DNA from 4 places in the Streptosporangium oxazolinicum genome. Region 1 is predicted to be linked to each of the others. Evidence: riboswitches for the same ligand, from Rfam matches in the RefSeq annotation. Region 1 holds a riboswitch; each other region holds the start of a gene.
What was found. A riboswitch is a leader RNA that binds a small molecule or an ion and turns the genes downstream of it on or off. The one in region 1 is predicted to bind cyclic di-AMP.
Positions count from the first base shown of each region.

Region 2: another riboswitch for cyclic di-AMP. It lies ahead of ABD817_RS07890 (C40 family peptidase); the one in region 1 lies ahead of ABD817_RS12255 (C40 family peptidase).
Region 3: another riboswitch for cyclic di-AMP. It lies ahead of ABD817_RS10760 (hypothetical protein); the one in region 1 lies ahead of ABD817_RS12255 (C40 family peptidase).
Region 4: another riboswitch for cyclic di-AMP. It lies ahead of ABD817_RS37980 (coiled-coil domain-containing protein); the one in region 1 lies ahead of ABD817_RS12255 (C40 family peptidase).

Region 1 is NZ_BAABAQ010000003.1:610,190-617,986, forward strand. It holds gene ABD817_RS12245 (branched-chain amino acid aminotransferase) at 1-577, opposite strand, end outside; gene ABD817_RS12250 (3-isopropylmalate dehydrogenase) at 751-1,797, opposite strand; cyclic di-AMP (ydaO/yuaA leader) riboswitch at 1,938-2,171, shown strand; gene ABD817_RS12255 (C40 family peptidase) at 2,159-2,767, shown strand; gene serA (phosphoglycerate dehydrogenase) at 3,420-5,009, opposite strand; gene ABD817_RS12265 (SPOR domain-containing protein) at 5,306-6,160, shown strand; gene ABD817_RS12270 (FtsX-like permease family protein) at 6,382-7,797, opposite strand, start outside.
Region 2 is NZ_BAABAQ010000002.1:647,058-654,854, reverse strand. It holds gene ABD817_RS07895 (phosphoribosyltransferase) at 1-736, opposite strand, end outside; cyclic di-AMP (ydaO/yuaA leader) riboswitch at 1,239-1,397, shown strand; gene ABD817_RS07890 (C40 family peptidase) at 1,480-2,037, shown strand; gene ABD817_RS07885 (gluzincin family metallopeptidase) at 2,288-3,160, shown strand; gene ABD817_RS07880 (M48 family metallopeptidase) at 3,157-4,434, shown strand; gene ABD817_RS07875 (glycosyltransferase family 4 protein) at 4,431-5,555, shown strand; gene ABD817_RS07870 (AMP-dependent synthetase/ligase) at 5,746-7,539, opposite strand; gene ABD817_RS07865 (metallophosphoesterase family protein) at 7,760-7,797, shown strand, end outside.
Region 3 is NZ_BAABAQ010000003.1:243,225-251,021, reverse strand. It holds gene ABD817_RS10770 (carbohydrate ABC transporter permease) at 1-505, shown strand, start outside; gene ABD817_RS10765 (DUF4253 domain-containing protein) at 760-1,506, shown strand; cyclic di-AMP (ydaO/yuaA leader) riboswitch at 1,902-2,051, shown strand; gene ABD817_RS10760 (hypothetical protein) at 2,328-3,131, shown strand; gene ABD817_RS10755 (alpha/beta fold hydrolase) at 3,334-4,194, shown strand; gene ABD817_RS10750 (DUF4032 domain-containing protein) at 4,398-5,618, opposite strand; gene ABD817_RS10745 (class II aldolase/adducin family protein) at 5,623-6,270, opposite strand; gene ngcE (N-acetylglucosamine/diacetylchitobiose ABC transporter substrate-binding protein) at 6,602-7,797, shown strand, end outside.
Region 4 is NZ_BAABAQ010000021.1:68,066-75,862, forward strand. It holds gene ABD817_RS37955 (DUF6461 domain-containing protein) at 1-24, opposite strand, end outside; partial or broken gene ABD817_RS37960 (transposase) at 507-901, shown strand; gene ABD817_RS37965 (SMI1/KNR4 family protein) at 1,247-1,705, shown strand; gene ABD817_RS37970 (DUF4265 domain-containing protein) at 1,722-2,255, shown strand; gene ABD817_RS37975 (hypothetical protein) at 2,443-2,889, shown strand; gene ABD817_RS37980 (coiled-coil domain-containing protein) at 3,115-4,089, opposite strand; cyclic di-AMP (ydaO/yuaA leader) riboswitch at 4,093-4,229, opposite strand; gene galT (galactose-1-phosphate uridylyltransferase) at 4,302-5,381, opposite strand; gene ABD817_RS37990 (DeoR/GlpR family DNA-binding transcription regulator) at 5,378-6,181, opposite strand; gene ABD817_RS37995 (HD domain-containing protein) at 6,268-6,864, opposite strand; gene ABD817_RS39725 (50S ribosomal protein bL37) at 7,108-7,185, shown strand; gene ABD817_RS38000 (TIGR03086 family metal-binding protein) at 7,237-7,797, opposite strand, start outside.

The sequences.
Region 1 (7,797 bases):
TGTACTCGGTGGAGAGCCAGACGGTCACGGCCTTCCCGCCCCCGAAGTAGGCCGCGGCCGGAGAGGCGATGACCATGTACCGGTAGGTCCTGGACGGGTAGTTGACACCGAGCGCCGGCTGTGTGGCGATCATGAAGGGGCGCAGGTAGAGGCTGTGTCCCGGCGTGGTCGGGACCCACTCGCGGTCGGTCTGGACGAGCAGCTCCAGCGACTCGACGAACGTCCCCTCGGGCAGCTCGGGCATCGCCATCCGCCGCGCGGAGGTGTTGAAGCGGGCGGCGTTGGCCTCCGGCCGGAAGGTCACGATCGTGCCGTTCTCCTGGCGGTAAGCCTTGAGTCCCTCGAAAAGCTCCTGCGCGTAGTGGAAGACCGACGTCGCGGGGTCGAGGCTGAGCGGGCCGTACGGCACGAGCGCGGCGTCGTGCCAGCCCTCCCCCTCGGTGTAGTCGATCGAGATCATGTGGTCGGTGAAGACCTGACCGAACCCCGGGCTCGCCAGTACCTGCTCGCGCTCTGCCGCGGTGCGAGCGTGGTCGGAGAGCTGCACGTCGAAGCTGAGCTTCTGAGCGGTGGTCATCGCACGGATCCTTCTCTTGGTGTCTGGCTTACCCTCTGGTCCATTCTGCGTCGGACCGGGTAACGGGAAACTACTCCATCCATGCCGAAAACCGGCAGTGCTGGAGAAACAAAAACGCGCCTGGCGGCTCGGGTGAGCCGCCAGGCGCGTCGGGGTCGAGGGAGGCGGCTTCCTCAGCCGGCTACTCGGGCGGTGATGTCGTCGCCGATCTCGCGGGTGGTCCGGCCGGTCCGGCCGGCCGGCCGCTCGGCCAGGTCGTCGGCGACGGCCTGCTCGACCCTGGCGGCCTCGGCGGCCATGCCGAGGTGGTCGAGGAGCATGGCGACCGACAGGATCGTGGCGGTCGGGTCGGCCTTGCCCTGGCCCGCGATGTCGGGGGCGCTGCCGTGGACCGGCTCGAACATGCTCGGCGCGGTGCGGTCGGGGTTGACGTTACCGCTGGCCGCGAGGCCGATGCCACCGGCGATCGCCGCGCCGATGTCGGTGAGGATGTCGCCGAAGAGGTTGTCGGTGACGATCACGTCGAAGCGCTCCGGCTGGTTGACGAAGAACATCGAGGCCGCGTCGACGTGGCAGTAGTCGGTCTGGACGTCGGGATACTCCAGGCCGACACGGTCGAAGGTGCGGGCCCAGAGATCACCGGCGTAGGTGAGCACGTTGGTCTTGTGGACCAGCGTCAGCTTCCTGCGGGGGCGGCCGAGCGCCTTGTCGAAGGCGTAGCGCACGACGCGCTCGACACCGTAGGCGGTGTTCAGCGACTCCTGGGTGGCGATCTCCTGCGGCGTGCCCCGGCGCATGACGCCACCCGCTCCGGCGTACGGGCCCTCGGTGCCCTCGCGGACGACGATCATGTCGATGTCCTCGGGGCGGGCCTTGCCCAGCGGTGTCTCGACGCCGGGGAAGAGCTTGACCGGGCGCAGGTTCACGTAGTGGTCGAGCTGGAAGCGGAGCTTGAGCAGCAGGTCGCGCTCCAGGATGCCCGGGGGCACGCTGGGGTCGCCGACCGCGCCGAGCAGGATCGCGTCGTATCCGCGCAGCTCGTCGAGGACCTGGTCCGGCAGGGTCTCGCCGGTCTCGTGGTAGCGCTTGGCACCGAGGTCGTAGCCGGTGGTCTCCACCTTCGTGCCGACCGCTTCGAGGACCTTCAGCCCCTCGGTGACGACCTCGACGCCGATTCCGTCCCCGGGGATGACCGCCAGGCGAATGTTACGCGAATCCATGCAGGCACCCTACCGGTCCGTCTCGGTGATCGAACACCGGTCTCATTCCTCGGACGTGACCGCGTGGCGGCACCCCTGATCGTTTTGTCCTTTTTTGCTCGGTATTGACCGTTTCGGGAGGTTTCGTTATGGTCCTCCCATTCACATCACTGCCTAATCCGTACGGGCCATCCCCTTATCGGGCCCGCACGGAGCCGGGGAACCACTCTTTCCGGAATCCGCCGGGCCCCCGGGAACCCCGCTCCTCCCCCGGAGCGCGTTCCCGCTCGCCATCACACGGATTCCTTGGGGCGAATCAGCGCGTTCTCGCGCCGTAGGGCGGCCTCCACGCCCGAGCCCGACAGCTCACCCGGCCGGCCTTATGGAAGGAATCATCCTGTCCGGCACAGTTCTCCCCCGCGTCCTGTCCATCTCCGCCTCCATGATCGTCGCCGGCGCCGCGGTGCTCGCGACCTCCACCGCCGCCCTGGCCGCCTCCCCTCCCCCGGCCCCCGGCCCCGCCGCGCTCAACGCGCCCGCGCTGAAGCAGGCACTGAAGGCCACGGCCGTCAAGCCCGCCTGGAAGAAGGCCGTCGACTGGGCCATGTCCAAGCGCGGAACGCCCTACGTCTGGGGCGGCACCGGCCACGGCGGCTTCGACTGCTCCGGCCTGATGCTCCGCGCCTACCGCGCCGCCGGGATCAAACTCCCCCGCGTCACCTACGACCAGTACGACGCGTTCTCCAAGAAGATCGCCTGGAAGGACCTCAGAGCCGGCGACCTGGTCTTCTTCAGCGGCCTCGGCCACGTCGGCATGATCACCAAGCCCGGCTACATGGTCCACGCCCCGCAGACCGGAGACGTGGTCAAGGAAGAGAAACTCGACTCCTGGCGCCGCGACTCCTTCGCCGGCGCGGTGCGCCCCGACCCGCAGGGCGTCGAGCTGAGCGAGCGGGTCGAGCGCGCGACCCAGATCGTCGCCGGCGGATGAGACACGCCGGCGAACCGTCGCCGGGAGACCCCGGCGGCGAGGGAGACCGGTTCAGCGGCTGGGAGCGCCGCCGTTGTCCCTGCGGTCCAGAGCGGTCTGCAGCGCGTCGATGGCCTCGTCCTCGGTCTCGTCGGGACGGTTCCAGGGATACATGTCGTACATGGCGAATCTCGTCTCGGTCGCATGCGAGCAAGGAAGGTGGTCGAGACTCCGGTCGGGACTCCGACCAGGCCTGATGTCACGGGTCCGGATCACGGACCGCCGACGAGGGGCTTGGAGCCGGCAGGCGCCACGACACCGTGGCGAGTCGCCGGTCCGCCCCTGTCAGGCCCCGCCGCGGCAGGTAGGAATGACAGGAACCTGGCGCATTTCACTCCAGGCTACCTGGCCACGGGAACGCCGTCTCGCCCGGCGTACACACTTCTCACATGCTGAGACGAGCTGTGGCCGCCGCCCCGGTCTCCGGGGCGGCGGCCACAGGGGCGGGACGGTTAGGGTCTGTTTTGTGGATCTTTCCGCCTACTGCGGTCGCCCAGGCGGCGCCCCGCGGCGTTGTCGTCGTCGCCCATAACTCCGTTATGGACTCCTCCTCCGCCTTGCGGGGCATCCACCTGGACGATCCTCGCCACGGCGAAGATCCACAAAACAGACCCTAGTCGGCCAGGTCGACGGAACGGCCGCTGTCGGCGCCGATCTCCGAGCCGATCTGGTCGATCACGTCGGCCGGGATGGCGGTGTCGACGGTGAGCGCGATGAGCGCCTTGCCGCCCTTGGCGTCCCGGGCCACCTGCATCGAGGCGATGTTGATCGAGTGGTCGCCGAGGATGCGGCCGACCACGCCGACGATGCCGGGGCGGTCGGTGTAGGTGAAGAACGACAGGTGGTCGGTCGGCTCGATCTCCATCTGGTAGCCGTTGACCTCGACGATCTTCGTGATCTGCCTCGGCCCGGACAGGGTGCCGGAGACCGAGACCGCGCGGCCGTCGGCGAGGACGCCGCGGACCGTCACGACGTTGCGCCAGTCGGGGCTGTCGGAGCTGGTGATCAGCTCGACCGACACACCGCGGTCCTTGGCCAGCAGCGGGGCGTTGACGTAGGTGACCGAGTCCTCGACCACGTCGGTGAAGACACCCTTGAGCGCGGCCAGCTCCAGCACGCGGACGTCGTGGGAGGCGATCTCGCCGCGTACCTCGACGTCGAGCTTGGTGGCGACCTCGCCCGCGAGGGCGGTGAACACCCGGCCGAGCTTCTCGGCCAGCGGCAGGCCCGGCTTGACGTCCTCGGCGACGGCGCCGCCCTGGACGTTGACCGCGTCCGGCACGAACTCCCCGGCGAGGGCGAGCTTCACGCTACGCGCGACCTGGGTGCCGGCCTTCTCCTGGGCCTCGTGGGTGGAGGCGCCCAGGTGCGGGGTGACGACGACCTGGTCGAGCTCGAAGAGCGGGCTGTCGGTGACCGGCTCCTTCGGGAACACGTCGATGCCGGCGCCGGCGACGCGGCCCTCCTTGATCGCGGAGTAGAGGGCGTTCTCGTCGATGATGCCGCCGCGGGCGACGTTGATGAGGCGCACGTTCGGCTTGACCGCGTGGAGCTCCCTGTCGCCGATGAGGCCGATGGTCTCCTTGGACTTGGGCAGGTGCACGGTGATGAAGTCGGCCTCGCTCAGGGCCTCCTCCAGCGAGACCAGCCGGACGCCCATCTGGGCGGCGCGGGCCGGCTGCAGGTAGGGGTCGTAGGCGATCAGCTCGACACCGAACGGCTGGAGGCGCTGCGCGACCAGCTGGCCGATCTTGCCGAGACCGAGGATGGCGACGACCTTCTCGTCGAGCTCCACGCCGGTGTACTTCGAGCGCTTCCACTCGCCGCCCTTGAGCGCGGAGTGCGCCTGGGCGACGTTGCGGGCCGAGGCGAGGATGAGGGCGACGGTGTGCTCGGCGGCGCTGGTGATGTTGGAGGTCGGCGCGTTGACGACCATGACACCGGCCTTGGTGGCGGCCTCCACGTCGACGTTGTCCAGGCCGACGCCCGCGCGGGCGACGACGCGGAGCCTGGGGGCGTTGGCGATCGCCTCGGCGTCGACCTGCGTGGCGCTGCGCACGATGAGCGCGTCCACGTCGGCGAGGGCGGGAAGGAACTGGGCACGGTCGGCGCCGTCGGTGTGGCGGACTTCGAAGTCCGCGCCCAGAACCGCGAGACCGGCCTCGGAGAGTTCCTCAGCGACCAGTACGACGGGCTTGTTCACAGGCTGGATCCTTACTAGACGGTGAGGGGTGCACGGACCTCACGTAGTCTATCGGCGCTTGTGAACGCGTTCACGAGTGTCCCGCGATCCGAGACGCTCCGCGCCGCCCCGGGAGGCTCCCGAAGGCGCGGGCAGGCCCCGGAACGCTCCAGGACAGCGAGGCGCTTCGCGACCCAGAACGCGGTCTTACCCGTCCTTGACAGATCTCATGCTCCCAAAATTCAAGTTGGTATTGATCCCAGGAAAACTTCGCGATTACCCTGATAAGCCGTGGTCCACTACCTATCGTTCCTCATATGAGCATCGGGAACCCCGCTCTCGGCAACGTGCTCGCGCAGCACGGCGATCCGCACCGGCTGCTTGCGGCGCTGGCCGAATGGGGACTCCTGGTTGCCGTGCGACCCGACCGTTCCGTCGTGCTCGGCACGACCCAGGCCGGTGATCGTGTCCTCCTCGGATACACCTCGGCGGACACCTACGCGCGGCACCGTGGCAGCCACTCGTTGTCGGCGTGCGACGCCGACACCATCCTCGACATCCAGCGCGTCACCGGTGTGCGGGAGATCGTGATCGACGCGGCGGGCCCGGCGGCCGCGGCCGTGCCGATCGAGGATCTCCAGCGCTATCTGCTCTCGACACGCGGCGGCCCCACGCCGGCGCTGTCGAGCGCGGCGCCGACGGCGTACGCGACCGGGGCGATGGCCACGGTCTCGCGTCCCGCGCCCCCGCGCCCGCAGAGAACGCCGGTGCCCGCCGCGCCCTCCCAGTCGTGGATCCCGGCGCCCCGGCCGCACCTGTCGGGCCCGATGCAGCTGGTGGATCCGGGATACCGCCGGTGCGACCACCCGATCCTGCCCGCGCTGCGCGCCGCGATCTCGCACCTGCTCGTCGACTACCCGCTCGTCCACCATGTGTGGATCTCCGAGGCCGGCACCTCCTCCGGCGCCCCGGGGATCATGTTGCACGTGAAGGTGCACATGTCGGCGGCCGAGGACGTGGTCAGGGACATCCATCGCGGGGTGCGGGCCCGGCTGCCGCAGCTCGCCGCGAGCGAGGCGCCGATCCTGATGGCCAGGGTCGCCGACGCGCGCAGCGAGCAGCGGATGATCGAGCTGGGCGCCCACGTGGTCTGCGCCGACGTCACCGACTGACCGGCGCCCCGCCGGTGCGACGCCCCGGAAGGGCGGCTCTGGAGAACGGCTTTCGTACGGGGTGACGCGGAAAGGCGGCCCCGCCGGATGACGGCGTTCTCACGTCGCCGTCCGGGGGCCGCCGTCCGCTCCCGGGCCTCTCACGCGGCGAGGCCCGCCGAGGAGTGCCGCCGCACCCGCCCGTGGCGTCCCCCTCACCGCGCCGGGAGACGCCACGGGCGCTAGCCGGTCCTGCGGGTCAGGGTCACCCTCGTCCGGGCGAACGCCCCCGCCACCAGGGCGGCCAGCACCGGCAGGCCGATCACCACGGCCACGAGGAGGAGCCAGGGGATCTCGATCGTCGGCGGCACCGACGAAAGAGGGGGAATCTCCCCGGCCGGCGTCAGCATGACGCTGCCGTACGTGCTGGTCGTCATGGGCCAGGCCGCGGCGACTCCGGTCACGGCACCGGCGACCGCGCCGGTCAGGACACCGAGCCCGGCGATGAATCCGGCCTGCCCGGCGACGACCAGCCTGCGCGTGCCCGGCGGCGCCCCGACGGCGGCCATCGTCGCGAGATCGGAGCGCATGTCGGCGGCGGCGAGCCCGGTGGCGACGAACGTGCCGCCGAGCACCAGGATGAACGCCGCTCCCATGAGCAGCCACAGCACGGGGACGACGTCGTTCTGGAACCCGTGCTGGATCGTGACCCGGAGGTCGGTCCGGGGGACCACTCCCGCGAGCTCCCACTCCAGATCCAGCTCCTGCCGGGGGGTGAGGTCGTGCGAGGCCGCGTCGGCGTACAGAACGCGGGGCCTGGTCTCCAGGCCGGCGCTCCGCAGGGCGGCGGGTGGCAGCACCGCGACGGCCTGCTGGGGATCGGCGGCCCTGGCCAGGACGGCGGGGACCGTGATCTCACCGGGTGGCGGATCCTCGCCCTCGGTCGGCTCCAGGATCAGGGGGAGTCTTCCGTCCCGGATCAGCCGGGGGTGGAACACCACCGCCTTTCCCGAGGCGAACGCGGCCGACGCCACCGGATCCCGCCGTCCCTGGACGAGCGTGAGCAGGCGCTCGTCCCCGATCGGAAGACCCAGGTAGGAGTCGGCCATCACGGTCCCTCCGGCGGATCGGACCACCATGCCGACGGCCAGCCCCCCGGTGTCCGTCGCCACGGCGCCCTCGATCAGCGGCACCCCGGGCAGCTCGCGCCGGGCGGTGGCTTTCAGCGTGGCCCAGCGGTCGTCGTCGAGCTTCCCGGCCTGGATGGTCATGGTCCCGGCCGGGACGATCGCCTGGAAGCTGTCCCGGTTGTGGGCGAAGTTGCTGTTGTTCGCGATGGCGACCGCGACGACCGCGGCCGTGGCGGTCATGACCGCCGCGACGGCGGACGCGGTGCGGCCCCGGTGGCGGGAGGCGTCGCGAGCGGCCAGGCGGAAGGGGAGCGGCAGCCGGGCCGCCAGGCCCGCCGCCCCCCTCACCAGCCTCGGCGCCAGCGCGACCAGCCCCAGCTGCGCGAGGACGGCGGCGCAGTAGACCCAGACCACGTCGTACCTGACGGCGAGCACGGTCGCCGCGGCCCCCGCGGCGAGCAGGAGCAGGCCCAGCGCCGGGCGTCCCACCCGGTCGCGCACCGCGCTCCCGCGACCGGCGAGCACCGC
Region 2 (7,797 bases), on a different contig from region 1:
CGGCGGTGCCGGAAGCCTCGGCGGTGCTGGAGGGCTTCGCGGTGCCGGGAGACTCTGTGACGGTGGAAGGCTTCGCGGTTCCGGAAGACGGGCCCGAGGTGGCGCGGAGAAGATCGCGCACCTCCTCGTCGGTCGTCTGGGTGAAGTCCCGGTAGGACTGCCCGACCGCGAAGAAGTGCGACGGCGTGGTGGCGCAGACGACCTCGTCCACCACGGCGGCGAGGTCCCGGCAGGCGGACTCCGGCGCGGTCGGCACGGCGACGACGGTCCTGGCGGGCCGGAGGCGGCGCAGGGCCTGGAGGGCGGCGCGCATGCTCGCCCCCGTCGCGAGGCCGTCGTCCACCACGATGACGGTCCTGCCCGCGAGGTCCGGCGGCGGGCGCCCCTCACGATAGGCCCGCTCGCGCCGGAGCAACTCCTCCCCCTCGCGCCGGGCGACCCGCCGGACGATCTCCGGTGCGACGCCGAGGCCCCCGACGACGCCCTCGTTGAGGACGGTCACCCCGCCGCTGGAGATCGCCCCCATCGCGAGCTCCTCCCTTCCGGGAGTGCCGAGCTTGCGGACGAGGAAGACGTCGAGGGGGGCGCCCAGGGCCGTGGCGATCTCGTACGCCACCGGCACGCCGCCCCGGGGCAGGCCCAGGACGACGGTGCCGGGCTGCCCGCGGTACCTGTCGAGAAGACCCGCGAGCACTCGGCCCGCGTCGCGTCTGTCGTGGAACAAGCGGTTCGACATGATGACCGCCTCCCTGAGGTACGCGCCTGCCGTACCCTCTTCAAAATTTCTCAAACGGGCATAAAACCCGACATATGGCACCGGCGAATTGAAGATCGCCGAGACGGGTTTCCGGGGGGCGATCCACGGTGCCCGCGCGTGCGCCGGGTCGCGCGGCCCCCTGGCCGATCGCCGGGAACGGTCCATCCCCCCTGATCAACCCCGAATCGCGACAAGTGTGACGAATATTACAAAATCGTGATCTGCAGATCTTTATCTCAAAGATGTGACGAGAGTCATATCTCAATGGCATAAATGGCCATTAAGCAGGGGTAACGAAAAGATCAAGAGGGCTCGTTCGCCCTCCTGACTTGGGGAAAGCTTTGCCGAAAGCCGGAGATCGGGGTAACTTCTGGCGTCGCGACGTGCAAGCCACGCCGTCGCGGCGAATGTCGGTCTTCGGGCCGGTGTCCCTATAGAAATCCAACCGGCCGCCGTGCCCCCACCCGGGGGCAGGGCTCATCACGGCGGCCTGCCGAATCTATGCAGCCAGGAGGCATAGAACCGGGGACCCAAAAGGCCCAGCACAGCGCGGCCAGGGGTGAATCGGCATATTTTGCCGTAGGGCATCTTCCAAGCCCGAATCCGTCAGCTAACCCGGTAGGCATCAGTGGAAGTCCCAAGGAGAAATCCTGTCTACCACCCCGCACAACCCCCGTCTGTCGCGCCTTTTCCGCCTTTCCCTCGGCGGTATCGCCCTCACGTTGACCGCCTCAGCCGGAGCGGTCACCCTCGGGTCCACGGCGGCGCAGGCGACGGCGGACGGTCCCTCCGAGATCCTGGTCAACACCGCGGCCGGTGTCTCGGAGCAGGTCGAAAGCACCACGGAGACCGCCACTCAGGCCACGACCACGGCGAAGGCCAAGGGCAAGGCCAAGCTGAGTAAGGCGGCACTCCAGAAGGTCCGGGCCGGCAAGGCGGTCTCGGCGGCCAAGAAGCAGATCGGCGATCCGTACCGGTGGGGAGCCTCCGGTCCCGGAGCGTTCGACTGCTCGGGGCTCGTCCGATACGCCTGGCGCAAGGCGGGCGTGTCCCTCCCCAGGATCACGCACAGCCAGTACAGGTCGATCAAGAAGAAGGTCTCGTGGAGCAAGTTGAACCCCGGTGACCTGCTGTTCTTCAGCGGCAAGGGCCACGTCGGCATGTACGTCGGCAAGGGCAGGATGGTCCACTCGCCGAGCAGCGGCAAGACGGTTCGCATCGTGAGGCTGGCGGGCTACTACAGGTCCTCCTTCGCCGGAGCGGTACGGCCCGGAGCCTGAGCCCACACCCGGACCCGGAGCTCGCATACGGGCCCGGACCCTGAGCCTGCGTCCGGGCACGGAGCCCGGGGCCCGCGCCTGAGCACGGCGTCCGAAGTACGGCGCCCAAGCACAGGAGCCCGAGCCCACGTCCGGGCACACGCCCGAAGGCATACGCCCGAAGGCACGTGCCCGAGCACGGAAAAGCGGCCCCGGCCCTCCTCACGGAGGGCCGGGGCCGCTTCGTGTCGGTCGAGTACCATCGGCTCGTATGTCCGTCCCGAAAGGGCGCCGCGCCGTGCTCGCCGGGATGCTGGCGCTGATGAGCGCCGCTCCGTTCGCCGGGACGGGCCCCCTCCTGGCCGGAGCCGCCCCGCTCCCGCGCGCCCCCCGCCACCTTCCCCTGTACGACCCCCTGTACGACGCCCCGTACGTCCCCGCGAGCCCGCGCGACCTCCACGGCCTGTGGCCGGGCGCCGCCGTCACCGTCCGGGGTGAACACTCCCTCGTGATCGGTCACGGCGTCCCGGCCGCCGTCCTGCGGGATCTGGCGGCCAGGGCCGACCGGGCCCGCGCGACGATCGCGGAGATCTGGGGGCCGGTCCCCGCGGTGATCCTCTTCCCCGCCACCGACGCCGAGGCCGCGGCGCTCGCCGGGGCCGGGAGCACCCGCGGCCTGGCCGCGATGGCGACCGCGGACCGGGTGATCGTCCTGCCGTCGGGGTACGCCAGGCTCACCGCGACCGGCAGGGACGTGGTGATCACCCACGAGCTCGCCCACGTGGCCACCGGCGCGACCCGGGGCGGCCGGGTGCCGATGTGGCTGTCGGAGGGCTTCGCCGACTACGCGGGCTACCGCGACGCCGGGATCGCGGTGCGCACGGCCGCCGCCGAGCTGGCCGCCGAGGTGCGTTCGGGCGTCCTGCCCGGCAGCCTCCCGGGCCCGGCCGACTTCGCCCCCGGCGCGCCGAGGCTCGCGCAGGCGTACGAGGAGGCGTGGCTCGCCTGCCGGTTCGTCGCGGAGCGCTTCGGGGAGAAGGCGCTGGTGAGGCTCTACGGTAGCGATGTCGGGAGCACACTTGGGCTGCCGGTGGCCGAGTTCACCGAAGCCTGGCGCGACTACCTCAGGAAGGAACTCACGTGACGCTGAGCACGACGGACGCGCCCTCGGGCGTGCGGCCGGCGGGGTGGGCGCTGGCCGGTCTGGGGGTGGCCACGCTGGCGGTCGTGGCGCTCACCACGCCCTGGAGGACGCTGTCCGAGGGGGCTCCGGCCGTCGCCCCCGACCCGGCCCGCGACTTCACCCCCGAGCAGATCGCGAGGGCCGAGACGTTCGACGCGCTGGTCAGCCGCCCCGGCTACCTGTCGCTCGGCCTGACGCTGGTCGTGGCGGGGGTGCTGGTGGCCACCCCGCTGGGCGCACGGCTCGCCGGTCGGCTGCCGGGGCCGTGGTGGCTGCGGGCGCTGCTCGGCGTGCTGGTGCTGTCGGTGGCCGTGGCGATGCTGCGCTGGCCCCTGGGGATGTGGTCGGAGAGCTACCTGCGCGACTTCGGGCTGTCCACCCAGACCTGGCCGGCGTGGTCGGCCGACCGGGCCAAGAGCACCGGTATCGGCGCCGGGCTGACCGCGATCATGGTGGTGGCGGTGATCGGCCTGGCACGGCGCTTCCGGCGCTGGTGGATCCCCGCGGCGGCCGGGGCGTTCGCCCTGACCGTGGCCGCCTCCTTCGCCTACCCGGTGCTCATCGAGCCGGTCTTCAACGACTTCAGGCCGCTGGAGGCCGGTCGGCTCCGCGACGACCTGCTCGCCATGGCCGCCAGGGACGGTGTGCCGGTGGAGAACGTGCTCGTCGCCGACGCCTCCCGGCGGACCACCGCGCTCAACGCGTACGTCTCCGGATTCGGCGCGACCCGCAGGATCGTGGTCTACGACACGTTGCTCCGCGCGCCCGCCGACGAGGTCGAGCTGGTGGTCGCGCACGAGCTGGGCCACGCCAAGGCGGACGACGTGCTGTGGGGCACGCTCGTCGGCGGCCTGGGCGCGGCGTTCGGGGCGTGCCTGCTCTACGTGGTGACCTCGGCGGGGGGTGTGCGGCGCCGGGCGGGGGTCGCCTCGCTCGGCGACCCGGGGGCGGTGGGACTGGTGATGGGGGTGCTGAGCCTGGCCACGGTCCTGTCGGGGCCGGCTCAGAACCTGGTGAGCAGGCATATCGAGGCCCGCGCGGACGTGCACGCGCTGAACCTGACCAGGGACCCGGCGACGTTCGTGGCGATGCAGAAGCGGCTGTCAGTTACTAATATTTCGGATTTATCGCCTGATTTCATTGAGTATGTACTTTATGCATCGCATCCCACGGCACCGCAGCGCATCGCCCTGGCGCGCTCCTGGGCCAGGCTGAACGGCCTCCCGGAACCGTGAACCGCACGCTGGTCGTCACGAACGACTTCCCGCCCCGCGCCGGGGGGATCCAGTCGTTCGTGTACGGTCTCATCGCCCGCCGCCCGCCCGGCTCCGTCGTCGTCTACGCCCCCCGGTGGACCGGCAGCGCGGCCTTCGACCTGCGCCAGCCGTACCCCGTCGTGCGGCACCCCACCTCGCTGATGCTGCCCACTCCCGCCGTGGCCCGCCGGGCCGCCGGGCTGGTCGCCGAGTTCGGGTGCGACACCGTGGTCTTCGGGGCGGCGGCGCCGCTCGGGCTGATCGCGCCCAGGATGCGCGAGGCCGGGGCCCGCCGCGTCGTCATGGTCACCCACGGCCATGAGGCGGGCTGGACCGGGATCCCGATCGGCCGCCGGGTGCTCGCCAGGATCGGGGCGAGCGCCGACGTGGTCACCTACCTCGGGGAGTACACCCGGCGGAGGCTGGCCCGGGTGATAGCCGAGGACAAGCTGGTGCGGCTCGCGCCCGGCGTCGACACCGGGGTGTTCCACCCGGGGGCCGGGGGAGGGCGGGTGCGCGCGGAACTCGGCCTGGGAGAGCGGCCGGTGGTGGTCTGCCTGTCCAGGCTGGTGCCGCGCAAGGGCCAGGACACGCTCCTGCGGGTCTGGCCCGGCGTGATCCGGGACGTGCCCGGCGCGGTGCTCCTGATCGTCGGCGGGGGCCCTTACCGCAGGACCCTGGAGCGGCTGGCCCGGCCGCTGGGCGGTTCGGTCAGGATCGTCGGCCCCGTGCCCGAGGCGGAGCTGCCCGGCCACCTCGCCGCGGGCGACGTGTTCGCCATGCCGTGCCGCACCCGTCTGGGCGGCGTCGACGTGGAGGGACTCGGCATCGTCTATCTGGAGGCCTCCGCCAGCGGCCTGCCCGTGGTGGCCGGTTCCTCGGGTGGCGCCCCCGACGCCGTGCTGCGCGGGGAGACCGGCCTGGTCGTCGACGGCACCCGCCCCGACGAGGTCGAGGCGGCCCTGGTCGGCCTGCTCAAGGACCCGGCCGGGGCGCGTGCCATGGGGGAACGCGGGCGGGAGTGGGCGGCCCGGGAGTGGAGCTGGGACCTCGCCGCCTCCCGCTTCGCCCGTCTTCTGGAGCCCGCGGAGACCCCTTAGCAATACGACAGCCGTACGACCGGCCCTGTCCGTCGCCTGTCCGTCGCTTGTCCGCCGGAAGAAGACACCCGGAGCCCGCGAAGGCTCCCGGGCGCGTCCGGCGGAGCCGGGAAACGGCACCGGCCCCGTACGTCGCGGAGACGAACGAGACCCGCGGGCCCCGGGCGCGCCCGGAGCCCGCGAAGACCCCTCAGCCGTAGAGGGACTCGACCTGCTTGGCGAAGTCGCGCATCACGATGTTGCGCTTGATCTTCAGGGTCGGGGTGAGGTGCCCGCTCTCCTCGCTGATGTCGATGTCGAGGATGGTGAACTTCTTGATCTGCTCCGCCTTGGAGACGAACCTGTTGGCGCCGTCCACCGCCTTCTGCACCTCGGCGACGATGGCCGGATCGGAGCTGAGGGCGGCGAGGTCCGCCCCCGTCTTCCCGTTGGCGGCCTTCCACTGCTCCAGGGCCTCGACGTCGAGCGTGACGAGCGCCGCGACGAACGGCCTGTCGTCGCCGACCACCATCGCCTGGCTGATCAGCGGGTGGGCGCGGATGTGGTCCTCCATCGGGGCCGGGGCGACGTTCTTGCCCGCGGCGGTGACGATGATCTCCTTCTTGCGCCCGGTGATGCGCAGGTAGCCGTCCCTGTCGAGTTCGCCGATGTCGCCGGTGTGGAACCAGCCGTCCGCGTCGATCGCCTCGGCGGTCGCCTCGTCGTTGTTCCAGTACCCCTGGAAGACGTGGCGGCCCTTGACGAGCACCTCGCCGTCCTCGTCGATGCCGATGGTGACGCCGGGGAACGGCTTGCCGACGGTGCCGATCTTGTTGGCCCCGGGCATGTTGACCGCGGACGGCGCGGAGGTCTCGGTGAGTCCCCAGCCCTCCAGGGTCTCGATGCCCACGCCGCGGAAGAAGTGGCCGAGCCGCTCCCCGAGGGCGGAACCGCCGGACACCGCCGTCGTCAGCCTGCCTCCGGTCGCGGCGCGGATCTTGCCGTAGACGAGCTTGTCGAACAGGGCGTGCTTGAGCTTGAGACCCAGTCCCGCGCCACCCGCCGACTCGGCCCTGCTCCAGGCGACGGCGGTGTCGGCCGCGGCGTGGAAGATCTTCCCCTTGCCCTCGGCGGTCGCCTTCTGCTCGGCGCCGTTGTAGACCTTCTCGAACACGCGGGGCACGCCCAGCAGGAACGTGGGCCTGAAGGCCTGGAGGTCGGGGGCGACGTTCTTCATGTTGGGGGTGTGCGCGAGGATCGTGCCCGTCTCGACCAGCACGACCTCGATCATGCGGGCGAAGACGTGCGCGAGCGGCAGGAAGAGCAGCACCGCCCTCTCGTCCACGGTGAACAGGCGCTCCAGGGGGCCGTTCGCGACGTTCCTGGCGGTGAACAGCAGATTGTCGTGGGTCAGGCTGCAGCCCTTGGGCCTGCCGGTGGTGCCCGAGGTGTAGACGATGGTCGCCAGGTCGGCGATGCCGCGCCCGGTCCTGCGTTCGGCGAGCGTGCCGTCGGTGACCTCGGCGCCGAGCGCGGTGAGCTCGTCCAGGGCGCCGCCCTCGATGCGCCAGACGTTCTTGAGGCCGGGCAGGCCGGACGCGTCCTCCCTGACGGTCTCCTCGTGCGACTCCAGCTCGACGAACACGGCCTTCGCGCCGCTGTCGGAGATGATCCAGGCGGCCTGGTCGGACGAGGAGGACTCGTAGATCGGCACGCCGACCGCCCCCGCGGACCAGATCGCGTAGTCGATCACGGTCCACTCGTAGCGGGTGCGCGACATCAGGGCCACCCGGTCGCCGGGCTCCACCCCCGCCGCGATCAGGCCCTTGGCCACCCCGGCGACCTGGTCGCGGAACTCACGGGCGGTGACGGCGATCCAGTCGTCGCCGACCTTGCGGCGCAGGGCGACGACGTCGGGCTCCTCCTCCGCACGCCGGAACACCGTGTCGGTGAGGTTGGCGGAGGCGGGGACATCCACCAGCACGGGGACGCTGTACTCGCGCACGGGTCACTCCTGGAGACGCACGATCGATGGGCTGCCTGGAAGTTATCGCGATAAGTTACGCATGGGTAAATTCGTCACCCAGGCGTTATCAAGAGTGATTTCACCGTAGCAAGTACCGTCGCGCCGGACCGTTGGCCGCGCCGGGCGCCTCCCCGTCACGCCCGTGCCCCGCGAGGTTCATCACATATGACGGTATTCACCGGTGGTTAGGATGTCGGACATGCGGGTTCACGTCGTCAGCGACGTTCACGGGAGAGC
Region 3 (7,797 bases), 370 kb from region 1:
GGTGCCGGTGGAGGCGCTCACCATCCCGCTGTTCTTCCTCGTCCGCGACCTCGGCGCGGTGGTGCCCGGGGTGGGACTCAACACCCTGGGCTCGCTCGTCCTGGTCCACCTGGCGTTCTCACTGCCGTTCGCCATCTGGATGATGCGGGGGTTCGTGGCCGCGGTGCCCGAGACGCTGGAGGAGGCCGCGATGATCGACGGTGCGAGCCGGCCGGTGATCCTGTGGCGGATCGTCTTCCCCCTCGTCGCGCCGGGACTGGTCGCCACGAGCGTCTTCTCGTTCATCACCGCCTGGAACGACTTCATCTTCGCCAGGACCTTCATCATCTCGGCCAGGGACAACCAGACGCTGCCCGCGGCCCTGCTGGTCTTCTTCAAGCCCGACGAGAACGACTGGGGCGGCATCATGGCGGCCTCGACGCTCATGACCATCCCCGTGCTGATCTTCTTCGTCGCCGTCCAGCGCAGGCTGGTCGCCGGGCTGGGCGGGGCGGTGAAGGACTGACACCCGCCCGGCTCCGTTCCTCCCCGTACCGATAATTTTTGCCTGGACCAGGACAGAACTGTCACTCGGGATGGTTGACAGGCCAAAATTGGTCCGTGGTCAGGATCGGATCGGTAGAGATGAGCGATTGGGAGAGTGGGCAACTTCCGCCAGTGCTGGGCCAGCTGTTCGCCGACGGAGCCGACAGAACAGGCGGAGCCGATGGAGCAGGCGGGAGCGAAGGGGGCGGCGGGAGTGCGGGCCGGAGGCTCTCGGTGGAGCTGCCACCGGGAGACGTGGTCTGGCCCGACCCCGGTTACGCTCAGCTCGCGGTCCGTCGCCGTCCGGCGTTCTGGCTCAGCGAGGTGGCGGTCTCCGGCGAGTACTGGGCCCGGTTGAGGGCCCAGCACGGCCAGTCGGGCCTGTGGCCGGTCCTGCTGGAGGACTCCGTCCAGCCCTGGTCGGCCGGTCAGATCGCCCCGGACACCGCCGGTCAGATCGACAACTACCACGCAGCCGCGTTCATGGCCGAGGTGTGGTCCGACTGGATCGCCAGGGCCAACCTCGACCAGCTCGAACTGCTCGACCCCTTCGGGCCCGAGTGCCCCGGCCCGGCCCCGTCGGGGAAACTCGCCGCCGACCCCGGCGTGGTCGCCGACTGGTACGCCGGGCTGGTGGCCGAGCGCAGGACCCCGCTCGGGCTCGTCGCGGTCGAACGCGGGGCCGACGCCCTCGCCGTCATGGGCTGGCAGGGCGCGCTGAACCACAACGAGTGGATGGTCCCGCTCGCGGCCGTCGTGCGGAGCTGGGAGGACAGGTTCGGGGTGCGGGTGGTCGGCATGGGCTTCAACACCCTCGACCTCAGCGTCGCCGCGCCCCCGACGACCTCCGAGCACGCCCTGCACGTCGCCGCCGAACACTGGACGTTCTGCCCCGACAGCATCATCCAGGGGGCTGGGAACCTCATCGACTACGCCGAGCAGATCAAGGGCAGGAACGCCTGGTCGTTCTGGTGGGACTGACCGGCCCGGGTTGACCCGCGCGGGTCTCCGGGGTGCCTGCGGAGAGCGTGGCCTCCGGACTCGCCTCCGTGTGAGTCTCCGGGGCGTCTGCGGGGAGTGCGGCGTCCGGGCTCGTCTCCGGGGCGTTTACCGGGTGTGCCGTGTCTGCGGGGAGCGCGGTGTGCGGATTCCCCCGCGCGGGTCTCCGGGCACGGGTGCCCCGGGATGAATTCCGCGATCGGCGTGGCATTCGTGCTGGTAGGGCGGGCGTTGGCCTGGCGGGGTGATCGATGAGGCTTTCTTGAAGCTTGTAGGTAGATCTTCTGGGGTTTTCATGGTGTTTGCTTTGCTTTGTCCGGTTTGGGCAGTAGTGTCCACTGTTATCGGTTGGCGACCTGCCCTTCACAAGAGGGAGCGGCCGGCCGACGTCGAATCCCGAGGGCCCGCCGGGCCCCGGAGCCGGGGAACCACTTTTCCGGGGTGAATCCGCCGCGAGCGCGCGGCGGTAGGGCAACTCCACCGCCCGAACCCGTCAGCTAACCCGGTAGACGAGATGGAGAGGAGATCCCCTCATGGATCACCGCGTCACCACGTCGGTGCACCCCCTGTCCGCGCCGACCACCTGAACTTTCCCCCCGACCTCGCCGCCGCGCCTGATCGCGGCATCTTCAGGACCGTGCTCCGCGTAGCGATCGGCTGAATCGGCCGATCCGGCTACGCCCCTTTTCCGACGAGCGCGTCCCCGCCGGTGCACCCCTTCGGCGTTCGCATCCGGCCGCCCCGTTCCCTCGTGAAAGAGCCATTTCTCCATGCACCCCTTCTTTGGTCTGCACAAGTTTGGTTTGCACAAGAACAGCCTGAGCAAGCATCTCCCGGGTAACAACGTCCCCCTCAAGCGCGGCCTCGTCGCCGCCACCCTCGTCGGTGCGAGTGTTCTCACCTCCGTCGGCGTCGCCTCGGCGCTTCCGGCCCACGCCCTGGCGGCCCCCACCCGCCTCGCCGCCGACCCCGCGGTCGGCGCGCCGGCCGGCTCCGAGGCCGTCCTCCTCCAGGGGTCGACCACGGCCTCCTACTTCTGGGACGACTCCTCCGGCCGGGCCGGTGACACCGGACTGCCCGCCAGCGGCAAGCCGATGCAGAAGGGCATGATCGCCAGCCCGAGCTGGCCCCTGCTCACCGAGGGCTACATTCTCTACAAGGGCAAGAAGGCGAAGTTCTTCGTCGGCGACCGCGGTCCGGGCAACCCCTCGAACCAGGGCATCATGGTCGACATCGACGCCAAGACCTTCGCCGACCTGACCGGCGGCACGTTCAACTCCAGCACGCTCGGCGTGGACGGCAACGGTGGCATGGGCCACATCGACATCCAGTACGTGGTCACCAAGTGGGGCGACGGCACGGGGATCAAGAACCACCCCGTGGCGTTCTCCACCGGAGCCTGGGGTCGCAGGGACACCAGCCCGGCCAAGCCGCCGACGACCGTCTTCGCCATGGCGAGGCGGCTGGGGATCGGTCTGGGGACCCAGCTGGTGAGCGCCGAGGCGCGGCCGTGGATCGGCAAGCCCAAGGTCATGGTCGAGCCCGCCTCCGCGCACGCCTCGGCCGCCGGTATCCGCGCCGCGGAGCTCGGTGCCGGGAAGAACTGACCTCGCTCTCCGTGGGGAGCGGCCCGAGGAATGACCGATCCGCTCACGTGCGCTCGTGAAGGCCGGGGCGGGTCCGATGAAGGACCGCGGCCCGCTCGCACGGGGCGGTCCTGAGGCACCGGTGGGGACCACCCCGCCGGTGTCGCGTTTCTCCCCAAATGGCATTCTGTCCCGCACAAACAGTACGGATGGTGGGAGTGCCATGACTCTGCGAGCCCCGGCGAACGGCATCGAGATCGCCTACGAGATCTTCGGCTCTCCGGAGGCTCGCCCCCTCCTGCTGATCACGGGCCTCGGCTGCCAGATGATCCAGTGGGACGACAGGTTCTGCGAGCTGCTCGCGGACCGAGGCTACCGCGCGGTGCGCTTCGACAACCGCGACAGCGGAGAGAGCACCCACCTGGACGAGGCGGGGACGCCCGCCCTGGACGGGAGCGGGGAGGTCCCCTACCTGCTGGACGACATGGCCGACGACGCCGCCGGGCTGCTCGACGCGCTCGGCTGGGACACCGCCCACGTGGTCGGCCTCTCGATGGGCGGGATGATCGCGCAGTCACTCGCGATCCGCCACCCGCACCGGGTGCGCAGCCTCACCTCGATTCTGTCCACCCCGAGCCCGCAGGCCGCCCTGCTGACCGATCCGGACGTGCTCATGCCCGCCTTCACGCCCGACCGCGAGAGCGCGGTCCGGCGGGCCCTCGACAACTGCGCCGCCGTCGGCTCGCCCGGCTACCCGTTCGACCGGGAGTGGAACGCCGAGATCGCCGGGGTGGGCTACGACCGGTCGTACGATCCGGCGGGTACGGCGAGGCAGGTGGCCGCGATCATGGCCTCCGGTGACCGCGCGCCCCGGCTCAGGGAACTCGCGATTCCGGCTCTCGTGCTCCACGGGGAGGACGACCCGCTCGTCCCCCTGCCCGCCGGGGTCGCCACGGCCGACGCGATTCCCGGGGCCCGGCTGATGACCTTCCCCGGCATGGGCCACGACCTGCCCGCCGAACTCTGGCCCACCTTCGTCGACGCGATCGACGAGCTCACCACCTCCGCCGACTCGGGACGGTGACCTCCGGCGCGTTCGTCACCGCCCTTCCCGGACGGTGACCTCCGGTACGCTCGCCACCGACCTTCTCCGTACGGTGACCTCCGCCACGCCCGCCGATTTCTCCTCAGATGGGCCCCGGTGCGGTCCGCGCCTCCCGGGGCGCGGACCGCACCGGAGGATCAGACTTCGAGCTTCTCCTCGAAGTTATCCATCCCGAGTGGAAATCAACCGGTTAGGTCATCGGCGATGAGTGCCTTTTCGTCCGGCTTGAAAATAAGAATGTTCTTCACGTAGGAATTCACCGCGGCGGGCAGGCCGACGTCGTTCCCGGCCTCCTCCGACATGTACCAGCGGTGGTCGAGCACCTCGTGGAAGAACTGGGCGGGCTCCAGCTTGCCGCGCATCTCCTGCGGCACGGCCTGCACCGTGGGCTGGAAGACCTCGGCGAGCCAGCGGTGGGCCACGATCGCCTCGTCCTCGTGGCGGAGGCCGTGCGACACGCGGAAGGAGTCGAGGTCGTTGAGGAGGCGCCTGGCCTGGTTCTCCTCCACGTCCAGGCCGGTCAGCCGCAGCAGCCTGCGCTGGTGGTGCCCGGCGTCCACGACCTTGGGCCGGACGATGAGCCGCCCGGTGCCCGCCTTGCGGCGGACCATCATCTCCGCGACGTCGAACCCCAGGGAGTTCAGCCGGCGGATCCGCTGGTCGATCATGTGCCAGTCGACCTCGTCGATGATGTCGTCGGAGGTGAGCTCGCCCCACAGGCGGTGGTAGCGCCGGACGACCGAGTCGGCGATCTGCTCGGGGTCGATGGAGGGGTGCAGCAGCTCGCCCGCCTCCAGGTCGAGCATCTCGCCGAAGATGTTGGTGTGCGCGACGTCGATGTCGTACAGCCGCTGGCCCTCGCTGATCATGGGGTGCAGCTCGCCGGTCTCGGCGTCGACCAGGTAGGCGGCGAAGGAGCCCGCGTCCCGGCGGAACAGGACGTTCGACAGCGAGCAGTCGCCCCAGTAGAAGCCGCTGAGATGCAGCCGTACGAACAGCACGGCCAGGGCGTCGAGGAGCCGGTTGAGCGTCTCCGGCCGGACCGTCCCCGACATGACCGCGCGGTAGGGCAGGGAGAACTGCAGGTGCTGGGTGATGAGCGCCGAGTCGAGCGGCTCGCCGTCCGCGCCGGTCCGCCCGGTGACCACGGCCACCGGCTCGACGGACGGGGTGTCCAACCGGCTCAGGTCCCACAGCAGGCGATACTCACGCTTGGCGTAGTACTCGCTGATCTCCTTGATCGCGTACACCTTGCCCGACAGGCGGGCGAAGCGCACCACGTGCCGGGAGATGCCGCGGGGCAGCGAGACCAGGTGGTGCTCGGGCCACCGCTCCAGCGGGACGTCCCAGGGCAGGCGGATGAGGTCCGGATCGCTCGGGGCGCCGGTGAGCTGGAGGGGCATGGGGTCAGTCCTCGCGGCGGGGGAAGGTGGGCGGGTCGAGGGCGCGCCGGACCACCGCGGCGAGCTGCTCCTCGGTGAGCACCCGGGGCTCGCCGACGCTCCTGGCCCGGACGTAGACCTCGCAGAGCCACTCCAGCAGCCGGGTCGCCTCGAAGGCCCCGTCCAGGTCGTCGCCGATCGTGACCCCGCCGTGGTTGGCCATCAGCGCGGCACGCCTGTCCTTGAGTGCGGCCCTGACGGAGGCGGCGAGCTCGGGGGTGCCGTAGGTGGCGTACTCGGCGACCCTGACGGTCCCGCCGAGCAGCAGGACGTTGTAGTGGATCGGCGGCAGCTCGTTCATGGTCGTGGCGACCACGGTGCCGAAGACGGAGTGGGTGTGCACGACGGCGCCGGCGCCGGTGGTCGTATAGACCGCCAGGTGCATGGGGGTCTCCGACGAGGGCCGCAGGTCGCCCTCGACGAGGTGTCCCTCGATGTCGACGACCGGGCATGCCTCCGGCTCCAGCCGGTCGAGGGCGACGCCGCCGGGTGTCACGGCGACCAGATCGCCCGCGCGAACGCTGAGATTTCCCGCGGTCCCGACGACCAGTCCGGTTGTGGCGGCCCGGTGGCCGTACTCACACAGCAGGCGGCGCTGCTCGGCCAGCAACATGTCCTCAAAAGTAGGGGGTTGCGGTACCGGGCGGCAAACCCTCATTATCTGGTCTAGACCGGTTGTTGCTCATCGATGACCGGAGAGCATAGTTCCTTTACCTCTCCGTGGACCGTTAGTCAATGGTTTACGGGGAAATATCAGCTACTATGTGCCGTTCTGTCATTGGATTGCACTTCCCTGGCGTTTGGTTTCTACCAGATATGTCGCAAGGACATCACGGCTCGGTCTAGACCGGATACGAGCCCTTGACGGTGGACTCCGGGGGTACGTACCTTCGGGCAAACGTTTAGGAAACTTTCCTAATTGATCCCCCGTTCAGGAGGGTTACATGTCCACATCGGCCGGTACGCCCGGAGATATCACTCGGCGGCAGATGCTCCGCCGGATCGGCATGACCGCTCTGATCGCCGGCCCCGGCGGCGGGCTGCTCACCGCCTGCGCCACCGGTGGCACGACCCCCGCGGCCCCGGCCTCGGCGGCCCCCTCGGCGGGTGGCGCGGTCTCCGCGACGAACCCGTTCGGCGTCGCCGCCGACGCGCCACTTGAGGTCGTCATCTTCAAGGGCGGCCTGGGCGACAGCTACGCGACCGAGATCCACGAGCCGCTGTACAAGAAGGCGTTCCCGCAGGCCCAGATCAAGCACGTCGCCACCCAGAAGATCGCGCAGACCCTGCAGCCGAGGTTCATCGGCGGCGACGTCCCCGACATGATCGCCAACTCCGGCACCGACCTGATGGACAACGGAGCCCTGCAGCAGGAGGGCCAGCTCCTGGAGCTCACCGAGCTGTGGGACGCCCCCTCGATCGACGACCCGAGCAAGAAGGTGCGCGACATGGTCGCGCCGGGCACCGTCGAGTCGGGCCTCATCGACGGCAAGCCCTACCTGATGAACTACGTCTTCTCCGCGTACGGCCTCTGGTACGACTCCGCGCTGTTCGAGAAGAACGGCTGGACCCCGCCGAAGACCTTCGACGAGTTCAAGACCTTCGCCGAGACGGCCAAGGCGGCGGGCATCACCCCCTTCGCGTACGCGGGCAAGAACGCCGCCTACTACGCGTACTGGATGATCCTCATCTCCGCCGCGAAGATCGAGGGCAACCAGATCCTGATCGACGTCGACAACCTCGTCGACGGGGTCTGGCAGCGCGACTCCATGAAGCAGTCCGCCGCGGCCTGGGCCGAGATCGCCAAGTACATGGACAAGTCCTTCGAGGACAAGGAGCACACCCAGGTGCAGCTCCAGCAGAACCAGGGCAAGGTCGCCCTGTACCCCTCCGGCTCCTGGCTGGAGAACGAGCAGAAGGCCCAGACCCCGGAGACCTTCAAGTACGCGCTGACGCCCACCCCCAGCGTCACCGCGGCCGACAAGATGCCGTTCGAGGCCATCCGCGCCGCCGCCGGTGAGGCCTACATCGTCCCCGCCAAGGGCAAGAACCCCAAGGGCGGCCTGGAGTACCTGCGCATCATGCTCTCCAAGGAGGGCGCGCGGGGCTTCACCGAGAAGTCGGGCAACATCACCGTGGT
Region 4 (7,797 bases), on a different contig from region 1:
GCAGGCGGTCTCGATCTCGATCATGTGAACGCTCCAGGAAGTAGCAGGGGGAGGGTGGTGAACGATCCGCCCTCACCCCGGTCATCTTTCGGGCGGAGGGAATGGGGCCGACGATGTTGGCTCCCAATGATGTCCATCCAGAACGAGAAATTGTCACGGATACGGTGACGCTGGTACAACACGCTCGTCCGCGACCGGGAAGAACAGTTGTCCGAGCCCTTTATGGGGCGGGTTCTCCTGGTGGTCTCGACCGGACGCCTGGTGCGGGGAGCGAACGACGACCATACGTCCGGCTCTCGTGGCGGCGACCGGAGAGCCCTTGACCGCGGCTGGGACCCCTCACAGGCAGGCAGCGCCTTCACCCTCAACCTCACCGAGGATGATCTAAGCGACGCAATGAACGGTCATCCACCCTCTCACAGAATCCCCTTTAGACCCGTTTGGCCGATTTAAAAGACGCCCACTTTAGACCGTGAATCATTTGGTAATCGGTCGTTGGATAAGACGTGGATACATTCCTTCAGCGACTGGTCCCTGACGAGTTGTGGGAGCTGTTTCAACGCGTGGTTCCGTCGGCGCCCACCCGGCCGCAAGGCGGTGGACGGCGGCGCGCAGACGACCGGATGATCCTGGCCGCGATTGTGTACGTGGCCACCACCGGGTGCGCATGGCGGCAGCTCCCGCCAGTTTTCAGCGCCTCCTGGCGGACGGTGAACCGTCGCTTCGCCGAGTGGAGCGCCGCCCGGGTGTGGGCCGAGCTGTATCGGATCATTTTGGACGAGCTGGGCGCACGCGGAGAACTGGACTGGTCGCGATGCGTGATTGACTCGGTCAGTGTACGTGCCATGAAAAGGGGGAACTGACAGGTCCGAATCCTGTCGATCGCGGCAAGGCCGGGTCGACCACTTCGCGTCCCTCGTCGCCATCGCCGCAGCACTCATTTGCTACCGCCGCATGACCAAATGAGTCACGGTCTTAAGAGAGCGGTGCTCCTATGGTCCGGTGTACTGGGTGAGCTGCGGGGACGCTAAGCATCAAGAGAGCCACGACTTGATCATCTCGTATATGTCCCATACCTGGAGGTGCCGGGGAGGGCGGCCCTAGCTCTGTGCTGCACGTGCAGCAGCCACTCGAAACGGCATATTTTCTTTACATGAGCGCCTAGTACGCATGGTCTGAACACTTTCCCGCAAGGCGTCCGGTAACCGATGGGTCTGATCTCTCGGCGATCAGTCCACTCGGCGATCTGTATCCCCCGGCTACCGAGTCAGAGATCCGCCATCTTGAACAGAGGCTAGGCGTGGAGCTGCCGCCGAGCTACCGGCAGTTTCTCCTGTTCGCGGGCGGTTGGGGCAGCGACGATGACTGCTGCCTGCTGCGTGTCAAGGAAGTCGGCTGGCTCCGTGATGTCGATCCCTCGAGGGCCGAGAGCTGGTCAACGCCCAAGAGAGAGAACTCATGGAGCGTGCCCGATGAGCTCTACTTCGTCTATGGACAGGAGCAGGACCCCATCCACATGAGAGGAGAGTATGTACCCGACACCCTTCTGGCCGGTTATTGGGCCGATGGAGTGGCTCTCCTCAACCCCCACGTCAGAACCCCTGAAGACGAGTGGGAGACCTGGTATCTCGCACCTTGGCTACCCGGCGCCAACCGCTACAGGTCCTTCTGGGACCTCGCAGCGCACGAGCTAAGAACCAGCTGACGACGACCGTTCACCGGTGGCCGGGTCCCAGAGCGTGATCGTCCGGCTGCTGGAGTATGGCCGGCACCAACACCTCTCACCCGGGAGACGCGTCATCACCATCATCACGCACGACAATCCGATCGGCCGTGACCTCAGCAACCACATGATCCACGCGGATCTCTCCGAACGCGTGGACGGCTGGCGCGAACAGCTGTGGACCCGTCGGCTGACCTCGGACAGGTTCGAGATCACATGCCTGCCGTTCTTCACCCGCGGCATCTGCCACCGCGACGTCGTGACCGTCGACGATCAGTATCTGGTGGCGGCCGTGGTCGAAAAGTCGGGCCACCGCACTTTGCGGGTCGCCCTGGTCCGGCAGCACCCTTACCGTGACCGGTTCCACGAGCTCCTTCATCGCGAAGTGACGGCTTCCGGTCTGGCTCATGAGTGGCTGCAGGGCACCTACCTCTCCGTCGACCTCCCCCCAGGTGCTGACCCGGATCCCCTGGTAAAGGTCCTCACCGACCCGGAAGAGACAGGTGCGCTCTTCTGGGAGATCGACTCCTGAGATCGCGAATCATTCTGTTAAGAGTTCTCAGGCGTCGGTCATATCCGACAGTGGTCGCCGGGCGGGTATGACCGAGTAATTGCCCTGTTGTGCGCGCCGGGCCAGGATCGCTGGCATGAACGTCTTCTGTGAGTACTACCGGGCTGCGGATCGTGCGGCGGCGGTCATCCAACCGGACCGTTCCCGTGTGATCGACGATCCTGAGTACGGAGTCGCCGGGTTCGACGCCGTGGAGACCAAATGGGTCGACCCTCAGGTGATCCTGGGCCAGCTCGTGGCGTTCATCGGCGATGTCGACTTCTTCCTCGGCCTGGTCGATACGGTGCCCCTGTACCCCTCGTATCCCGATCCGGCCCCGCAGACCGACGAGGAGTGGGACGCCCTGCCCGAGGACTCCCCCTACCTGGGTGGGGCGGTCATCGACGAGTTGCCGGTGAACGCGCGTGACATCCTCGCCGGCGCGGACGACTCATCCCTGCCCGCGGTGGCGGAACGCTGGGCGAAGATCGAGGAGTTCTCTCCCCACTCCTCGGACGACGGGGAATACCTGCTGTCCCTCGTCAAGGATCTTGTCGGGCTGGCCCGCCGTGCGAAGGAGCACGACCAACTGCTCTACTGCTGGATGTTCGTCTGACCGAGGTGGTCACCGAAAGAGTCCGGTGGAGAATCCGTGGCGTCGTAGGTGCTCAATCGCGTCGAACTGGGGGTCCGCATCCACTGTGTGCGGACGCGGATCCGGGCTTCACCCTGCGGACCTACACGCACCGCATGCGCAGGGCGATCGACGGCGCCTGGGGCGGTGCTGCAAATCCTGAGAGGGGCGCCCGGCGGAGAAAGTACAGATCAGCCCCTCGTGGCGCTAGTACATCGAGATGTGCGGATGGTCGAAGTGGTTGGCCGTGACGCCGCCGCGGTTGGACATGAATCTCCAGCCGGAGCCGTGGTTGATGCGCTGGCGCCAGATCACGTACTTCACGCCGAGTTTGGCCTTGTTCTTGATGGCCCAGGCGGAGATCTCGTCGCCCAGCGCGACGTTGGCGGCCGAGGGCATCGTGCCGCCGGTGCTCATCATGAAGTCGCAGGCGCGGCCCAGGGGGTGCTCGCCGCCGTCGTTGGCGGACCGGTAGCAGCCGACCGCGTACGGGAGGCTGAAGCGCCTCATGACGGCGTCGCGCATGATCCGGGTGCGGTCGGTGATGTTGTCGGCGCCGGTGGGGAGCTGTGGGGCCCAGCTGCCGTCGGCGCGGCGGCCGGAACCGGTGGGGGCGAGCCGGTCGAGCTTGTCCTTCATGTCGCGGATCACGTCTTCGGCCTCCTCGCGCTGCGCCTGTACCTCCTTGGCCTCCTCACCGATCTCGTCGGTGAGCCTGGCGGCCGTCTCGGACGCCTTCTTCCTGCGTTCGAGGCTGCTGGCGAAGCCCTCCAGGTGGGCGCTCTGCTGGGCGGTGAGCTGCTCCATCACCGCGGCGGCGCCCATGTCGTCGGAGAACATCAGCGCGGGCAGCCCTCCGCCGCTGCTCTGGTAGCGGAGCTGGACGATGGAGTCGACCTGCCGTTTGGCCTCGACGTAGACCTGTTCGGCCTTCTCCAGGTTCTGCTTGGCGACGCTCTCGGCCTTCTGCGCCTTCTTGAGGGACTCGCGCTTGGCCGCGTAGGTCTCGATCAGCTTGTCGACCTTCTTGCCGAGCCTGGCCAGGTCGGCGCGGAGCTTGGCCTCGGTGGGCTTGGGTTCCGCGCTTCCCGCCGTGGGGGCACCGAGGGTGAACGCGGCGATCGAGCTCAGGCAGAGGACCAGAGCCGCATGCCGACGGAACGTGGGGGACGGGGCCGCCACGAACTCTCCTCTCCTTCCGCCTACCGGGTTAGCTGACGGGTTCGGGCTGGAGGAAGCCCTTCCACCGAAGTGGTTTCACCCCAGGTGCGGTGGTTCCCCGGCTCTCGGGCAAGGTGCCCGGGATTAGGCAAATCAGCATTTACAGCCGATGTGGGAAGGATAGTAGTGGTAAACAGCAGGTCATGCGACCTCAAGACGAGACCAAGCGGTAATCAGTTCGTGACAACAGAGCGCAGGAGATGTGCTGTGTCCTCGGGTGACACGTCGTTCACGAAGGCGCCCATCGCCGACTCCGACCCGGCGAGGTATTTCAGCCTGTCCGGCGCGCGGCGGACGCTGAACAGCTCCAGACGCGCGTACGACAGATCGCGGCCGGTGGAGACCGGCGCCTGGTGCCAGGCGGCGACGTAGGGCATGGGCACGCCGAACAGCCCGTCGAGGCGGCGGAGCACGTCGGTGTAGAGGGGGCCGAACGCCGCGCGCTCCCCGGCGTCCAGCGCGACCAGGTCGGGGACCCGGCGGTGCGGGTAGAGGTGGACCTCCACCGGCCAGCGCGCCGCGGCCGGGACGAAGGCCGTCCAGTGCTCGTTCGAGCCCACCACCCGGACCCCGGCCGCCCGCTCCGCGGCCAGGACGTCGGCGAACAGGTTGCCGCCGGTCCGCTCCCTGTGCCGCTCGGCCGCCCCGAGGGTCAGCCGGGTGCGCGGGGTCACGTAGGGGTACGCGTAGATCTGGCCGTGCGGGTGGGCCAGGGTGATGCCGATCTCCGCCCCCCGGTTCTCGAAGCAGAACACCTGCTCCACGCCGGGCATCGCCGACAACTCCGCCGTACGGTCGGCCCAGGCCTCCATCACCAGCTCGACCCGCTCGGGGGAGAGGCGGGAGAACGAGGAGTCGTGCTCGGAGGTGAAGCAGACCACCTCGCACCTGCCGACCGCTGGGCGGATCTCGCTCAGCCCCCCGATCTCCCGGTGGACGCCCGGCTGCGCGGAGAACGACGGGAACCGGTTCTCGAAGACCACCACGTCGTAGCCGGAGGAGGGCACCTCGGTGAGGTTGCCGGGGGTGGAGGGGCAGAGCGGGCACTCGCCGGCCGGGGGCAGGAAGGTGCGGCCCTGGCGGTGCCCGGCCACCGCGATCCACTCCTCGGTCAGCGGGTCGTAGCGCAGCTCGGAGGCGGCGGGCCGGGGTGGCAGGTCGCGCCGGTCGGCCGCCCCGCGGTCGGCGTCGTCGCGCCGGTCGAAGTAGAAGAGCTCCCGGCCGTCGGCCAGGTGGGTGATCGTACGCTTCATCGGCCGGCGATCTCGCTCTCCTGCCGGGGTTCCGTGATGATCAGCTCGCCCACCGAGGCGGTGAGCTCCTCCCGGGCCTCCTCGGTCAGGCCGGAGTCGGTGACCACGACGTGGGCTTCGGCCAGCTCCGCGATCGTGCTGACGCCGACCGTGCCCCACGTGGTGTGGTCGGCGGGCACCACCAGGCGGTGCGCGGAGGCGACCAGCTCGCGATTGGTCTCTGCCTCGAGCAGGTTGGTGGTGGTGAACCCGGCGCGGGCGCTCATCCCGTGCACGCCGAGGAAGAGGGTGTCGACGTGGAGGCCGCGGATCGCCGAGACCGCGACCGGGCCGACCAGGGCGTCGGAGGGGGTGCGGACCCCGCCGGTCAGCACGACCGTGCGATCGGCCCTGGGGGAGCGGTGGAAGACGTCGGCGATCGGGATCGAGTTGGTGATCACGGTCAGCTCGGGCACGTCGACCAGGTGGTGGGCGAGCGTCCAGGTCGTGGTCCCCGCGGAGAGCGCGATGGCCGTGGCGGGCCGGACGAGCCGGGCGGCGTGCCGGGCGATCGTCTCCTTCTCCTCCGCCCGCGGGCGCGCCGACGTGGCGGCGAAGCCCGGTTCCTCGGCCGCGCCGGGCCCGGCGGCGGTGGCGCCGCCGTGGACCTTCTCCACCAGGCCGCGCTCGGAGAGCACCTCCAGGTCACGCCGGATCGTCATGTCGGACACGCCGAGCTCCCGGACGAGATCGGCGACCCTCACCCCGCCGCTACCGCGCACCCTCTCCAGGATCGCCTGCCGCCGCTGCTGGGCGAGCATTGCCTCACTCCCCTTAATCCATCAGATTCCATCAAATTACCACAGGAAGGATGGTGGAAGACTGTTGGATTGTGGTGACCAACCGCTCACAGCCGATCGAGTTCCGCCGTGATGTTGGCTCTCGCCGCCTCCTCCAGGTCGGCGACACGGAAGATCACCGGAAGATCGAGCAGCGAGCGCAGCACGGCGGCCCTCCCGGCCCTGAACGCGTCGTCGGGGACGAAGCCGTACTCCTCGCGCACGGCCGCCGCGTAGGCGGCGTAGACCTCGGGGGAGGCGCCCAGGATCGCCAGGTCCGCGTCGGACAGCACGGCCCCGTCCGCGTCGCCGGGCGCGGGGTCGTGCGTGACGGTCAGCCTGACCAGCCGGGCGACCGTCGTCACGGCCTCCGCGGGCAACCCCAGCTCCGGCAGCGCGCGCTCGGCCAGCCCCGCGCTCCGCTCCTCGTTGTCGCCGCGCCGGGGGTCGTAGACGGCGTCGTGGAACCAGGCCGCCAGCCGTACGAGGTCCGGACGCCCGGCGTGATCGGCCAGGGTGTCGACGTGGGTGAGCACGGCCTCCAGGTGGGCGGTCGTGTGATACCTGCGGTGCGGCTCGTCGTACCGGGTGATCAGTTCGCGGCCGAGGGGGTCGGCCCCGGGGCCGGCCAGGGATCGCCAGCGGGCCATCAGCTTCTCGCTCATGTGACGGAGCCTAGAACCCGGCCGGCGCCGCGCCGGAGGGGACGGGAGGCGCTCGCCGGGGCGCGGAACGTCAAGGCTGGGGCGGTACCGGGGAAATACGGTCTACTGGAGCCGGGCGGATCGCCGTCCGGGCCTTGTGTGCCGGGCATTACGGGAGGAATGTGAAGGTCTGGGCGGGTGTGAGGCCGAGTCCCGTACGGACCCGGAGGAACCCCGGAGAACCTCGGCGAAGGGGTGGTCGGCATGGGCAGGCGAGCACGCAAGGCCAGGGCCCGCAAGAAGCGCAAGGCCAACCACGGCCGGCGGCCCGCGGCGGGCTAGCGGCCCGCTCTCCCCCACGGAGGCCGCGTGCGGGCGTCCGGGGAGCGGGCGTCAGGCGCGGCGGCCCCAGGAGGCCAGCAACCGGGTCTGCGCGTCGGTGTCGGGGGGCGTCTCCCGCTGCCCCCCGGCGGTCGCGGCCTGCCGGTAGCCGGGCTCCGCGTCGCTGAACCAGGCGGCGCAGGCCTCGACCAGCTCGGGATCGAGCCGTTCGTCGGCGCCGATGGCGCGGGCCAGGTCCCAGGTGTGGATGAGCGCGTCGGCGAACAGCTCGGTGACGTACTCCCGGCCGGGCACGTCGCCGAACGGCAGGTGGACGAGGCGGTCGAGGGCGCGGACACCCGTCGCCGCCTGGATGGCGGGCACGGCCGAGGTGTCGAACGCCTTGATGGGGTCGTCGCCCAGCAGGTCCCCCTCGAAGGCGTCACCGACGTCCGCGGAGGTCCCCCCGGCGAGCAGGACGGGAGCCCACAGGTTCTCGCCGACCACGTGGTTGACGAGGGCGCGCACGTCCCAGTCGACGCACGGCGTCGGGTTCTCCCACTGCTCGGGGCCGATCCGGTGGACGAGAGCGCCGAAGTCGTCCAGTGCACGCTGGTAAGCCTCGGGTATGTC